DNA from 2 places in the Pseudomonas sp. ABC1 genome. Region 1 is predicted to be linked to the other one. Evidence: predicted binding sites of a transcription regulator. Region 1 holds the regulator's gene; the other holds the start of a gene.

The links. The regulator sigma-54, encoded in region 1, starts transcription at its own class of promoters, with help from an activator protein. The targets are predictions, from matches to a motif close to ANTGGCATNNANNTTGCTNT.
Region 2: a site for sigma-54 is predicted at 5,001-5,020, ahead of glnA (glutamate--ammonia ligase). Genes of this name have one in related genera too.

What each region holds. Positions count from the first base shown of each region.
Region 1 is NZ_CP058349.1:915,724-923,217, forward strand. Features, by position in the region: gene lptA (lipopolysaccharide transport periplasmic protein LptA) at 1-295, shown strand, start outside; gene lptB (LPS export ABC transporter ATP-binding protein) at 295-1,020, shown strand; gene HW090_RS04000 (tetratricopeptide repeat protein) at 1,082-2,119, shown strand; gene HW090_RS04005 (RNA polymerase factor sigma-54) at 2,300-3,796, shown strand; gene hpf (ribosome hibernation-promoting factor, HPF/YfiA family) at 3,868-4,176, shown strand; gene ptsN (PTS IIA-like nitrogen regulatory protein PtsN) at 4,184-4,654, shown strand; gene rapZ (RNase adapter RapZ) at 4,718-5,587, shown strand; gene HW090_RS04025 (HPr family phosphocarrier protein) at 5,574-5,846, shown strand; gene HW090_RS04030 (zinc ribbon domain-containing protein YjdM) at 6,059-6,403, shown strand; gene HW090_RS04035 (DUF1294 domain-containing protein) at 6,448-6,831, opposite strand; gene HW090_RS04040 (bifunctional 4-hydroxy-2-oxoglutarate aldolase/2-dehydro-3-deoxy-phosphogluconate aldolase) at 6,834-7,494, opposite strand, start outside.
Region 2 is NZ_CP058349.1:2,594,982-2,602,475, forward strand. Features, by position in the region: gene HW090_RS11440 (hypothetical protein) at 1-363, opposite strand; gene HW090_RS11445 (helix-hairpin-helix domain-containing protein) at 370-612, opposite strand; gene ntrC (nitrogen regulation protein NR(I)) at 677-2,104, opposite strand; gene glnL (nitrogen regulation protein NR(II)) at 2,101-3,189, opposite strand; gene glnA (glutamate--ammonia ligase) at 3,500-4,906, opposite strand; gene HW090_RS11465 (LemA family protein) at 5,346-5,951, shown strand; gene HW090_RS11470 (YgcG family protein) at 5,951-6,694, shown strand; gene HW090_RS11475 (TPM domain-containing protein) at 6,713-7,327, shown strand; gene HW090_RS11480 (RidA family protein) at 7,359-7,494, opposite strand, start outside.

The DNA.
Region 1 (7,494 bases):
CGTGTTCACCTCGGTCGGCAAACCGGCCTACTACGAGCAGAAGCCGGCGATCGACAAGCCGATCGTCAAGGCCTACGGCCTGACCATCCAGTATTTCTCCAGCAGCGAGCGCATCGTTCTGATCGACCAGGCCAAGGTGGTGCAGGAAGGCAACACCTTCGAAGGCGAGAAAATCGTCTATGACACCAAGCGCCAGATCGTCAACGCCGGCCGCGCCAACGACACCCAGATCACCAGCCCGCGTCCGCGCATCGACATGGTGATCCAGCCCCGCAAGAAAGAGCAGACGCAATAATGGCGATCCTGAAAGCCCAGCACCTGGCCAAGAGCTACAAGGGCCGCCAGGTCGTGCGTGACGTCAGCCTGTCCATCGAGAGCGGCCAGATCGTCGGCCTGCTCGGCCCCAACGGCGCCGGCAAGACCACCTGTTTCTACATGATCGTCGGGCTGGTGAATGCCGACCAGGGCCGCGTCCTGATCGATCAGGACGACGTCACCCACCTGCCAATGCACGGTCGCGCCCGTGCCGGGGTCGGTTACCTGCCCCAGGAAGCGTCGATCTTCCGCAAGCTGTCGGTGGCCGACAACATCATGGCGATCCTGGAAATCCGCAAGGACCTCGACCGCGCCGGACGCCAGCGTGAACTGGAATCCCTGCTACAGGAATTCCACATCAGCCATATCCGCGACAGCCTCGGCATGAGCCTGTCCGGCGGCGAGCGGCGCCGCGTGGAAATCGCCCGCGCCCTGGCCAGCGCGCCCAAGTTCATCCTGCTCGACGAGCCCTTCGCCGGTGTCGACCCGATCTCCGTCGGCGACATCAAGCAGATCATCCATCACCTCAAGGACAAGGGCATCGGTGTACTCATCACCGACCACAACGTGCGCGAGACCCTGGATATCTGCGAAACGGCCTATATCGTCAACGACGGCCAGCTTATCGCCGAGGGCGACGCCCAGTCGGTCCTGAGCAATGAACTGGTGAAAGAGGTATACCTGGGGCATGAGTTCCGGCTGTAGAGGTAGGCTATCGACGCCACGTTGGTCATATATGAATAAAGCTACCCCTCGAGAATCGTCAATGCTCCACCATCTCCGTCCCTTGACCGTTCTCTGCAGCGCAGTCTGTCTGGTTGCATGCACCACGCAACCGCCAACATCTTCTCCCGGTGCCGCACCAGCCAGCCAGCGGGAAACCGCCCAACAACAGGCAAAGGACCTTTATAACCGCGGCGAACGCCATTACTACGGTATCGGCACTCGCCAGGATTACTCTGAAGCGCTGGCCTGGTACGAAAAGTCCGCCACCAAAGGCAATGCAGAGGCCATGTTCTCGCTCGCCGCCATGTATGCATCAGGCGAAGGCAGGCCCCGGGATGAACGCAAGGCCATTGACTGGTATGAGCGAGCCACCGAGCAGAATCATCCACAGGCAATGTACAACCTGGCCCTACGACTCGCCGAAGGACACGGTGTCAGCCGAAACCTTGAACGCGCAGTGATCCTGTATCGGAAAGCCGCTGACAGTGGCCATGCCAGCGCACTGAACAACCTGGGCATGCTCTACAACAGTGGCGAGGGTGTTCCGCAAGACAGCGTTGAAGCGGCTCGCCTGTTCGAACAGGCAGCGAACGCAGGAGAAATCAACGCCTTCAATAATATCGGCTATTGCTACCAGAACGGTATCGGCGTCACACGCAACCCGGAACTCGCCATGCAGTGGTACCTCAGAGGCGCCGCCGCGGGCAACGCAGCCTCGATGAACTCCATTGGCTACCTGTATTCCCAGGGCATCGGTGTACGACAGGACTACACGCAGGCCACCAACTGGTATCGCCAGGCCGCAGAGCACGGTAACACCCTGGCCACCTACAACCTCGCATTGCGCTATGCCAGGGGGGAAGGCGTAGCGCAGGACTACGCCGAAGCCAGGCGCTGGTTCGAGCGTGCTGCCCAGCAAGGCGACAGCGATGCCCTCAATGACATCGGCCTGCTTTACCAGAAGGGCCAGGGCGTTCCTCGGGACCTCGACAAAGCTCGCGCCTACTTCATGCGCGCAGCCGCTGCTGGTAACGAAGCCACTGCAGACTACCTCAAGGCCCTCGACGCAGAACGCTGAGTACGGATACAAGCCGCCTCCCGCCGAACGGCTGGCGTGCGGCGCAACATTGAAACGTCAACAGACCCTAGCCAAACACCCAAGAAGTAGGCATATAATTTGCTTCATAGCGGACGCCGGGGCGTCCATGTATGTAGCAACAGGCGCCAGCGCCGGCAAACAGGGTTTGAAGTCTCTGCCATGAAACCATCTCTCGTCCTAAAGATGGGCCAGCAGCTAACGATGACACCGCAGCTGCAACAGGCCATACGTTTGCTCCAGCTTTCCACGCTGGACCTCCAGCAGGAAATCCAGGAAGCACTGGACTCGAACCCGATGCTGGAACGGGAAGAAGACGGCGACGACTTCGACAACTCGGACCCCATGGCCGAAGGCACGGAAACCGCCACGGGCGAATCCGCGACCAAGCAGGAAAGCTACGACGAGCCGTCCGCCACCTCGGAAAGCCTCGACGACAACGACTGGGGCGAACGCATTCCCAGCGAACTGCCGGTGGACACCGCCTGGGAAGACATCTACCAGACCAGCGCCAGCAGCCTGCCCAGCAACGATGACGACGAGTGGGACTTCACTACCCGCACCAGCGCCGGCGTCAGCCTGCAGAGCCACCTGCTCTGGCAACTGAACCTGTCCCCCATGAGCGACACCGACCGGCTGATCGGTGAGACCCTGATCGACTGCATCAACGACCAGGGCTACCTGGAAGAAACCCTCGAGGAAGTACTGGAGTCCTTCGACCCGGAGCTTGAGATCGAGCTTGACGAGATCGAGGCCGTCCTGCGCCGTATCCAGCACTTCGAGCCCTCAGGCGTTGGCGCACGCGATCTACGCGAATGCCTGCTGCTGCAACTGCGCCAATCGCCGCCGCAGACACCCTGGCTGGAACAGGCCCGGCACCTGATCGACAATCACCTGGAAGTCCTCGCCAGCCGCGATTACAACCTGCTGATGCGGCGCATGAAGCTCAAGGAAGACGAGCTGCGCCAGGTGATCGAACTGATCCAGTCGCTCAACCCGCGCCCTGGCTCGCAGATCGAGGCCAGCGAACCGGAATACGTGGTACCGGACGTGATCGTGCGCAAGCACAACGAACGCTGGCTGGTGGAACTGAACCAGGAAGCGATCCCGCGCCTGCGCGTCAATGCCCAGTATGCCGGCTTCGTCAAACGCGCCGACTCGAGCAGCGACAACACCTTCATGCGCAACCAGTTGCAGGAAGCGCGCTGGTTCATCAAGAGCCTGCTCAGCCGCAACGAGACCCTGATGAAGGTCGCCACGCAGATCGTCGAGCACCAGAAGGGCTTTCTCGAGCACGGCGACGAAGCCATGAAGCCGCTGGTGCTGCATGACATCGCCGAGGCCGTGGGCATGCACGAGTCGACCATTTCCCGCGTCACCACGCAGAAATACATGCACACGCCACGGGGCATCTACGAGCTGAAGTACTTCTTCTCCAGCCATGTCAGCACCTCCGAAGGCGGCGAATGCTCCTCCACCGCGATACGCGCCATCATCAAGAAGCTGGTCGCCGCGGAAAACCAGAAAAAGCCATTGAGCGACAGCAAGATCGCTGGTCTACTGGAGGCACAAGGCATACAGGTCGCCCGTCGCACCGTAGCCAAGTATCGGGAATCGTTGGGAATTGCACCGTCCAGCGAACGCAAGCGGCTGATCTAGCCAAACGCGGCCGAAACAGGGTGCAAGCCTCGACAGCTCGCTCTTCATAGAAATAAAAAAGGAGTAGTAGTATGCAAGTCAACATCAGCGGCGTTCATCTGGAAGTGACTCCAGCCCTGCGCGACTACATCGAGGAAAAGTTCGATCGCCTGGAGCGGCACTTCGATCGCATCATCACCGTGCAGGTCACCCTGCAAGTCGAAAAACTCAAGCAGAAGGCCGAAGGTTCCCTGCATGTGGCCGGCAAGGAAGTGGTTGCGAACTCCGAACATGAAGACATGTATGCCGCTATCGACCTGCTCGTCGACAAGCTCGACCGCCAGTTGATCAAGCACAAGGAAAAGCAACTCGATCACCACCAGGGTACGGTCGCTCGCTGAGCATGCCATGATTCGATTCGACTCTATCCTCTCCCCCGGACGCGCCCTGACGGGCGTTCCGGGCGTCAGCAAGAAGCGCGTTCTCGAACAGATTGCCCGGGTAATCGCCCAGGACGCACCCGACCTCGACGAACAAACCATATTCGAAAGCCTGATCGCCAGGGAAAAGCTCGGCTCGACCGGCTTCGGCAATGGCATCGCGATTCCCCATTGCCGCATCACCGGCTGCAGCCAGCCCCTGAGCGCCGTGCTGTGCCTGGAAACACCCGTGGACTTCGATGCACTCGACGGCCAACCTGTCGACCTGCTCTTCGTGCTGCTGGTCCCCCAGGCTGCCACCGACGAACACCTGGAGCTGCTGCGCCAGATCGCCGGCATGCTGGACGACGCCGAAATCAGGGCGCGCCTGCGCGCCGCGACGAGCAACGAAGCCCTGTACCAGGAAGTGGTACGCGCACAGCAAAGCCTTTTGCCATAGGAGAACACGCTTGAGCCAGACGACTGCCCTGCATCCGGTCCACCGCACGCAGCGTGAAGCACCATGCGCCTGATCATCGTCAGCGGTCGCTCTGGCTCCGGTAAAAGCACGGCGCTCGACGTGCTGGAGGACAACGGCTTCTATTGCATCGACAACCTGCCCGCCGCGCTGATGCCGGAACTGGCCGAGCGAGCGTTGCTGCATACCGAACTGCTGCACCCGCAGGTCGCGGTTTCCATCGACGCACGCAACTTGCCCAGCCAGTTGCAACGCTTCCCCGAGCTGCTGGCGGAAGTACGCGCCAAACACATCCACTGCGACGTGCTCTACCTCGACGCCGATGACGAAACCCTGCTCAAGCGCTTTTCGGAAACACGCCGGCGCCACCCCCTGACCAATGACAGCCGCTCGCTGGCCGAAGCCATTCGCGATGAAGAGCTGCTGCTGTCGCACATCATCGACAACGCCGATCTCAAGATCGACACCACCAATCTCAACCTGTACCAGTTGCGCGACACGCTCAAGCTGCGCCTGCTCAACAAGCCTGAACCGGGCACGGCCTTCCTTATCGAGTCATTCGGCTTCAAGCGTGGCATGCCGGTGGATGCCGACCTGGTCTTCGACGTGCGCTGCCTGCCCAACCCCTACTGGAAAGCCGAGCTGCGCGAATTCTCCGGCCAGGATCAACCGGTCATCGACTACCTGAGCGCCCAACCGGATGTCGAGGATATGTTCCAGGACATCCATGCCTACCTGAGCAAGTGGTTGCCCCGCTTCGCCGCCAGCAACCGGGCCTACGTCACCATCGCGATTGGCTGCACCGGCGGCCACCATCGCTCGGTCTACATCGCCGAACGCCTTGGGAAGGCGCTGCTGGAACCACTCAGGAACCTTCAGGTTCGCCATCGGGATCTGCCACATGCCAAGCTGTGAAACCACCATCATCAACAAACTCGGCCTGCATGCGCGCGCCGCGGCGAAGCTGACCGGCGTCGCAAAGCTCTATCCCTGCAAAGTCATGGTAGGTCGTAGCGCCGAGAACCTGGTGGATGGCAAGAACATCATGGCGGTGATGATGCTCGCCGCCAGCCAGCACACCCCACTGCACCTGAGCACCGAAGGCGAACAGGAAGAGCAGGCGCTGAAAGCACTGGTCGATCTGATCGAAGATTACTTCGGCGAGGGTCAGTAAGCCGCTGGGATGCTCTTTACCCCCTCTCCCGCTTGCGGGAGAGGGCTGGGGAGAGGGTAAAAACGCATAAGCCCTCTCCCCCAGCCCCTCTCCCATAAATGGGCGAGGGGAGAAAAACCTCAGGCAATTGTCCCGCATTCAACAAGCATCCGCCCTCTCCCGGCAAAACCTTATATAATTCGCGGTTTTCGCCAACGAATGAGAGGAATGCCGTGAGCGCTCTGCCACCCTGCCCGAAATGCAACTCCGAATACACCTATGAAGACGGTATCCAACTGGTCTGTCCAGAGTGTGCCCATGAGTGGTCGGCAACGGCTGCCGACAGCAGCTCGCAAGATGATGCCAAGGTGATCAAGGACTCGGTGGGTAACGTCCTGCAGGATGGCGATACCGTCACGGTCATCAAGGACCTGAAGGTCAAGGGCTCCTCCCTGGTCGTCAAGGTCGGCACCAAGGTCAAAGGGATTCGCCTGTGCGATGGCGACCATGACATCGACTGCAAGATCGACGGCATCGGTGCAATGAAGCTCAAGTCGGAATTCGTCCGGAAGGTCTGATACACGGGCTTGCGTGGACACTGTCCGATGTCCACGCAGCGGCCTCAGAACTGCGGCCAACCCATGATGTAGACATACCAGGCAAGCTGGTGCACGAGAACGATGCCCCAGAACACCACCTGATAGCCGAGCTTGCGGGTTTTATGCCGGAACACCTGCTGCGCGCACAGCGCACCGGGCCATCCGCCGAGCAGTTCGAACAGGTGCAAGGTATTTTCCGGGACTCGCCGCATCTCTCGGGAAGCATTGCGCTTGTCCTGCCCATAGAGATAGAAAGCCACCACGCTGACGCCCCCATAGACGCAGGGAAGCAACCAGGCACCATCCCGCAGCCATCCTTCCAGCATGCCGACCAGCGGCAGTGCAACGAGCAGACCTGCAACCACCGCCTTGAATGGCAGGTAACGGATTCCGTTCCGTCGAGCCATCGTCACAGGGCGCGTACCTGACCAATGGCGGCCACCGCACGCGCCGCCGCACGCGTAATCGATGACCAATCGCCCGCCTCCAGGGCGGCCGGCCCTATCATCCAGCTCCCCCCCACGCACATCACATTGGGCAGCGCCATATAGTCCGCGACATTGTCGTCGTTGACACCACCGGTCGGGCAGAAGCGCACATCGGGAAAAGGCCCGCCCAGGGCTTTCAATGCACCGACACCACCGCACACCTGTGCCGGAAACAGCTTGAAGCGCCGGTAGCCAAGCACATAGCCCCGCATGATGTCCGAGGCATTGCTCACGCCGGGCAGGTAGGGCAAGGGGCTTGCGCGGGCGGCCAGCAGCAATTCCTCGGTGCTGCCCGGCGACACGATGAACTGGGCGCCGGCGTCCTCGACCCTGGCCAGCATCTGGCCGTCGAGGACCGTGCCGGCACCGACGCACAGCGCCGGCCGCTGCTCACGCAACAGCCGGATGGCCGCCAGGCCGTGGCTGGAGCGCAAGGTGATCTCCAGCGTCTCGATGCCACCCGCCGCCAGCGCGTCGGCCAACGGCAGGATATGCCGTTCATCGGTGATGGTGATTACAGGCAGGATGCGCGCGCGTGAGCACAAGGCATCCAATCGTGCGTTCTTTTGCTCCTGGGACACG
Region 2 (7,494 bases), 1.7 Mb from region 1:
TCAGGCTACCTCCTGAAGATTCGCCAGTGGCACCCAGCCATGCTCGGTGCCCTCGACCGGCCTGCACCAGAGCCAGCCATTCAATATACGCAGTCCGAGCAGCGTATCGCCTTTGCGCACGTCCAGTTCCCGCGCCGTATAGTCCTCGCGGGCAAATGGTGCCTCGCTGGCGAGGCCTTCGATGATCTGTACGGGAACCCAGCCGCCCTGTTGCCCTGGCGTCGTGCAGAAGTACCAGTCATCCCAGCCTTCCGGTCCGGTGTATCGCTCCCCAACAGCCAGGGGCGCACCCATGACGAAGGTGATCGGTTCGGGGTACTCGCTTTCATGGGGGAGGATGACGCGGTAGATACCTATGCTCATGTGCCCCTAGGCCCGCTGACACGACTGGGCCAGGTCGATTGCCGCCTGGATGGCAGCGCGCGCCTGAGGGCTGTTCTTCCAGCAGGTAGAACCGACGATGGCGGAAGCCTGACTGACGATGTCCAGGGCACTGGCCTGGCTCAGTTCCAGCAGTGACGAAAAACCCATCTGCTCCAGGCGCGTGACCACGGTAGGGCCGACGCCTTTTACAGCCAGTAGCGCCTGGCGTTCTTCCGGCGGGAATGACATGAAGACCTCACGATGATTGTTCGAACATCGTGTTTATACCGTATTGCCTGGGCGCAGGCTTTACCTACGCCTCGTCGCCTTCGTCATCATCGCCACCCATGCCCAGTTCCTTGATCTTGCGGGTCAGGGTGTTGCGCCCCCAGCCCAGCAACTGGGCGGCGTCGCGGCGGCGTCCTGCGGTGTGCTTGAGGGCGGTCTCGATCATGATGCGTTCGAAGGCTGGCACGGCTTCATCAAGCAGGCTGGACTGGCCACGGGTCAGTGCCTGGTCCGCCCAGCTGCGCAATCCCTGCTCCCAGTTGCCCGAGGGCTGGGTCTCGCTGCTCTGGTGCAGCAGTTCCGGTGGCAGGTCGTCGATGTGCACTTCACGGCCCGAGGCCATGACGGTGATCCAGCGGCAGGTATTCTCCAGTTGCCGCACGTTGCCGGGCCAGCCGAGGTTGCGCAGGTATTCCTCGGTTTCCGACTTGAGCAGCTTGGGCTCCACGGACAGTTCCTGGGCGGCGCTGGCGAGGAAGTGGCGGGCCAGCGCGGGGATGTCTTCGCGACGATCGGCCAGGCGCGGGATATGGATACGGATGACGTTGAGACGGTGGAACAGGTCTTCACGAAACTTGCCAGCCTGCACCAGGGTTTCCAGGTTCTGGTGGGTGGCGGCGATGATGCGCACGTCGACCCGCACAGGCGTATGGCCGCCGACCCGGTAGAACTCGCCGTCGGCCAGGACCCGCAGCAGGCGGGTCTGAGTGTCGGCGGGCATGTCGCCGATCTCGTCGAGAAACAAGGTGCCGCCGTCGGCCTGCTCGAAGCGGCCCCGGCGCTGGTTGGCGGCCCCGGTGAAGGCGCCTTTTTCATGGCCGAACAGCTCCGACTCCATCAGGTCCTTGGGGATGGCCGCCATGTTCAGGGCGATGAACGGTGCCGCCGCGCGCGGGCTGTGGCGGTGCAGGGCGTGGGCCACCAACTCCTTGCCGGTGCCGGACTCGCCGTTGATCAGTACGGTGATATTGGAGTGGGACAGCCGACCGATGGCGCGGAACACCTCCTGCATGGCGGGTGCTTCGCCGATGATCTCCGGTGTACGCGGCTGTTCGATCACTGGCGCCTGACTTTGTTGCTCCAGAGCGTGCAGGCAGGCGCGCTTGACCAGCGAGACGGCTTCGTCGACGTCGAAAGGCTTGGGCAGGTACTCGAACGCGCCGCCCTGATAGGACGCCACCGCGCTGTCGAGGTCCGAATGGGCGGTCATGATGATCACCGGCAGGCGCGGGTAACGCTCGCGGATCTGTGCCAGCAGGTCGAGGCCGCTCGGCCCCGGCATGCGGATATCGGAGATGATCGCGTCCGGCTGCTCGCGTGCCAGGCGGCTGAGCACGCCGCTGGTGCTTTCGAAGCTGTGGGTGGTGATGCCTTCCTGTTGCAGCGCTTTCTCCAGTACCCAGCGGATGGAGCGGTCGTCGTCGACGATCCAGACGGTTTCGCTATGGCTCATGAGGGCGTTGCTCCTTTGTCCAGTTCCAGCGGCAGGAAGATCGAGAAAGCGGTGTAGCCCGGGTGGCTTTCACATTCGATCAGGCCCTGGTGCTGGCTGACGATGTTCTGGGTGATGGCCAGGCCCAGCCCGGTCCCATCGGGACGGCCACTGACCATTGGGTAGAAAAGCGTGTTCTGTAGTTCCAGCGGAATGCCCGGGCCGTTGTCGACGATCTCGATACGCGCCACCAGGCGGTGCCGGGTATGGCCGATGGTGAACTGGCGCAGGGTGCGGGTGCGCAGGGTCAGCCGCCCCAGCCCCAGTTCGACCTGGCCGGCCAGTGCCTGCATGGCGTTGCGCATGATGTTGAGTACGGCCTGGATCATCTGTTCGCGATCCATCAGCACTTCCGGGATGCTCGGGTCGTAGTCGCGGGTCAGTACCAGGCGCCCCTGGGATTCGGCATCCAGCAGGCTGGCGACGTGCTCCAGCACCTCGTGGATATTGGTCATCGACAGCGATGGCAGCTTGTTCGAGCCGAGCATGCGGTCGACCAGGTTACGCAGGCGGTCGGCCTCTTCGATGATGACTGCGGTGTAGTCGTGCAGGTGTTCATCCGGCAGCTCGCGGGCCAGTAGTTGCGCCGCGCCGCGAATGCCGCCCAGCGGATTCTTGATTTCATGGGCCAGGCCGCGCACCAGCATCTTGGTGGTTTCCTGGGTGGAAAGCTGTGCCTCCTCCTTGCTGATGCGCAGCAGGCGGTCGCGAGGATGGACTTCCAGCAGCAGCATGGTGTCCTGGCGATTGAGGATCGGCGTGACCGCGTAATCGACGGTCAGCGCCTGGCCGGTGGCCGAGGTCAGCGTGGCTTCGCGCTTGGTGAACGGGTGTGCCCGCTCGACGGCCTGGCGCAAGGCGGTCAGGGCTTCCGGCGACTCGGTGAACAGCTCGCTGATGAACTGGCCATGGCTGCGCTGACCACTGACCGCCAGCAGCATTTCCGCGGCCGGGTTCATGTATACCAGGCGCAGCCTGGAGTCCAGCAGCAGTGTGGCGGTGGTCAGGTTCTCGATCAGCAGGCGTTGCAGGGCTTCGTTGATCATGGCGGTCGCGTCCTGTATGTCCGGCATCAAATGCAAGAAGCAAACCACTTTCCGTAATGGCGGTGTTTCGGGCTTCTGCTCCCTGTCTCCAGGTGATTGCATGGGATATTGCACCAATATAGTGCAATGCGCGCACGCTGAAAGGGCGCGCGGATGAAAGTGCCAGGACGTGGCGCTTCGATGGCAAGCGAGTCGTGCAGGCATGCACCGTAATCGTACCGGGGCATGCCTGCCTCGCTGCACGCTGCCCTATTACGGGCCGGAAATGAAAAGGCCACCCGAAGGTGGCCTCATGTCGCGCTCGCAGGTATCAGACGCTGTAGTACAGGTCGTATTCCAGCGGGTGAACGAAGGTGCGGACCTTGATCTCTTCTTCGCTCTTCAGGGCGATGTAGGCGTCGATGAAGTCATCGCTGAACACGCCGCCCTTGGTCAGGAAGCTGCGGCCCGCATCGAGGGCTTCCAGCGCTTCTTTCAGGCTGCCGCAGACCTGCGGGATTTCCTTGGCCTCTTCCGGCGGCAGGTCATACAGGTTCTTGTCGGCGGCATCGCCAGGGTGGATTTTGTTCTGGATACCGTCCAGGCCGGCCATCAGCAGTGCAGCGAACGCCAGGTAGGGGTTGGCTGCCGGGTCCGGGAAGCGCGCTTCGATGCGGCGGGCTTTCGGGCTGTTGACGTAAGGGATGCGGATCGAGGCGGAGCGGTTGCGAGCCGAGTAAGCCAGCATGACCGGAGCCTCGAAGCCCGGAACCAGACGCTTGTAGGAGTTGGTCGACGGGTTGGTGAAGCCGTTCAGCGCCTTGCCGTGCTTGATGATGCCGCCGATGAAGTACAGGGCGGTATCGGACAGGCCGGCATAGCCTTCACCGGAGAAGGTGTTCTTGCCGTCTTTGGCGATGGAGATGTGGACGTGCATGCCCGAACCGTTGTCGCCGTACAGCGGCTTCGGCATGAAGGTAGCGGTCCTGCCGTAGGCATCGGCGACGTTGTGCACGACGTACTTCAGGGTCTGTACTTCGTCGGCCTTGGCCACCAGGGTGTTGAAGGCAACGCCGATTTCGTTCTGGCCGGCGGTGGCGACTTCGTGGTGGTGCACTTCGACTTTCAGGCCGAACTCTTCCAGTGCGTTGCACATGGCGGTACGGATTTCATGGTCGTGGTCGACGGGCGGCAGCGGGAAATAGCCGCCTTTGACGCCCGGACGGTGACCTTTGTTGCCGGTTTCGAAGTCGGCGTCGGTGTTCCAGGAAGCCTGCTCGGAGAAAATCTTGAACATCGAGCCGGAAATGTCGGACTTGAACTTCACTTCGTCGAAGATGAAGAACTCAGGCTCCGGGCCAACGAAGGCGGTGTCGCCGATGCCGGTGGACTTGAGGTATTCCTCGGCGCGGCGGGCGATGGCGCGTGGGTCGCGATCGTAGCCCTGCATGGTGGAAGGCTCGATGATGTCGCAGACCAGGATCAGCGTCGGCTCTTCGGTGAACGGATCGAGCACGGCGGTGCTGTCGTCCGGCAGCAGGATCATGTCGGAAGCCTCGATGCCTTTCCAGCCCGCGATGGACGAGCCGTCGAACATCTTGCCGCTTTCGAAGAAGTCTTCGTCTTCGGCTTCGCGCGCAGGCATGGTGACGTGCTGCTGTTTGCCTTTGGTATCGGTGAAGCGCAGATCAATCCACTTCACGTCATGGTCTTTGATCAGTTGAAGCGACTTCGACATGGTGTTCTCCAAGTGGTGGAAGCGGGACAGGTTGCTTCCTAATCAGGGGTGAAGCCGGGCGGCGATGTTCCGCGAAGGCGACCTGCCTCACAAGGGAGCAAATTATATGCCAGTGCCTGGAAATGGTCTTGTACTGCGTGCGAATCGGGCTTTGCGTGGGGATTTGGCCGTCTATCGGCAAGAGCGGGAGGATATTTGCCCCTTTATGGTGCGGAAGGTGAGTGGTTAGGCCTTCTTTTGGTGCGGAGAGGGCTGTCTGTCCACATTGCTGGGTGGCTGATGATGCGGGGGAAACGTTTCGCCCTCTCCCCAGCCCTCTCCCGCAGGCGGGAGAGGGGGTGGCGTGAGGTATCCCTACAGATGCTGCCGGGTGAGAGATGAACTCTTGCCCTGCTGCGCTATTCTTATGGGCTCTATCTCCTGTCACTGGAAATGCACCATGCGCGCAACCTTCTTTCGTCACATCGGACAAGTTATGGCCGTCGTCCTGTTTTCCTGGATGTTGGCCGGCTGCGGGATCAACAACATTCCCACCTATGACGAGCAGGTCAAATCCGCCTGGTCGCAGGTCGAGAACCAGTACCAGCGTCGCGCCGACCTGATCCCGAACCTGGTGGAAACGGTCAAGGGCTATGCCGCCCACGAGCGGGAAACCCTGAGCGCAGTGATCGAGGCGCGAGCCAAGGCCACATCGATCCAGGTCGATGCCAGCACCCTGGATGACCCGCAGCAGATGCAGCGCTTCCAGCAGGCCCAGGGCCAGTTGAGCAGCGCCCTGAGCCGCCTGATGGTGGTGGCCGAGCGTTACCCTGACCTCAAGGCCAACCAGAACTTCCTGGCCTTGCAGTCGCAGCTCGAAGGTACCGAGAACCGCATCGCCGTGGCGCGCCGCGATTTCATTGCCTCGGTCGAGCGCTACAACACCGAGATTCGTACCTTCCCTGGCCGTATCTGGCACACGCTGATGTATAGCGATCTGCAAGTGCGCAACAACTTCGAGGCGACCAGCGAGAACGCCGACCAGGCGCCGCAAGTGAAATTCTGATGAGAGTCCTCCTCGCGCTTGGCCTGCTGCTGGCGTGTTGGGTTGGCCCACTGTCGGCCCAGCCCCTGCCTGAGTTGACCGGGCGGGTGGTGGACCAGGCTGCCCTGCTCGATGCGCCGACCCGTGCGCGTCTGGTTGAGATGCTCACCGCTCACGAGCAGCTCAGTGGCGAGCAGGTCGTGGTGGTGACTGTGCCTGAGCTGCAAGGGCGCTCCATCGAGGATTTCGGCGTCGCCCTCGGGCGGCACTGGGGCATCGGTCAGCAGGGCAAGGACAATGGCGCCCTGCTGATCGTGGCCCGCGATGAGCGGCGTATCCGCATCGAGGTGGGTTATGGTCTAGAAGATCGCCTGACCGATGCGCAGTCTTCTCTGATCATCAACGCCATCATGGTACCGGCCTTCCGTCAGGGCGACTTTGCCCGTGGTATCGAGGAAGGTGCCGCCGCCATCGTGCAAGTACTCGGTGGCGACCCGCTGAGCGTGCCGGAGCAGGCCGGTGGGGTCGCGAGTGAAGAACCCGATGCGCGTGGCATCCTGCTGTTCTTCCTGATGCTGGCGGTGATTCTCTTCCTCAATGGTCGTGGCGGCGGCGGTGGGCGCCGTGGGCGTGGCAATGCGGCCTTGCTGGGAGCGTTGCTCGGCGGTCTGAGTGGCGGTGGCCGTGGAGGTTTTGGCGGCGGTGGCGGCTTTGGAGGTGGCGGCGGTGGTTTTGGCGGCGGCGGTGCCTCCGGTGGCTGGTGACTCTACGGTGGATGTGCGATGACTCTTCTGACGCAAGCGGAACAACAACAGGTCGCCGACCTGATCGAGCGTATCGAGCAGGACACCGATGCCGAACTGGTCACGGTGCTGGCGGCGCGGGCCGACGATTACCGGTATATCGCGCTGCTCTGGGCCGGGCTGCTGGCCATGCTCTTGCCGGGCGGGCTGCTGTTCTTTTCCGGGCTGGCAGCCTGGGAACTGCTGTTGGTGCAGTGGTCGAGCTTTATCGTGCTGGCCTTCGTGCTGCGCATTCCGGCGCTGACATCGCGCTTGATCCCGCGTGCGGTGCGCCACTGGCGGGCCGGCAATCTGGCGCGGCGGCAGTTCTTCGAGCGGGAGCTGCACCACACCCAGGCCGGTACCGGCATGCTGATTTTCGTGTCGGAGGCCGAGCGCTATGTAGAAATCCTGGTCGACCAGGGGATCTCCAGCCGGATCGATGATGCAGCCTGGGCTTCGATCATCGAAGCGTTCACTGCCGAGGTGAAGGCGGGGCGGACACTGGCCGGTTTTCTCGGTTGCATCGAGTCGTGCGGGGAGTTGCTGCGCCGGCATGTGCCGCTGACCGAGCCGCGCAACGAGTTGCCTGATCGGCTGGTGGTGATCGAGTAGGAGCGGCTAGGGCCGCTCCTGCGGTGCCGGGTTATTCCAGGACCAGAATCGCGTCCATTTCCACCTGGGCATCCTTGGGCAGCGCGGCGATGCCGATGGCTGCACGGGCCGGGTAGGGCTGCTGGAAGTAGCGCCCCATGACTTCGTTGACGGTGGCGAAGTTGCCC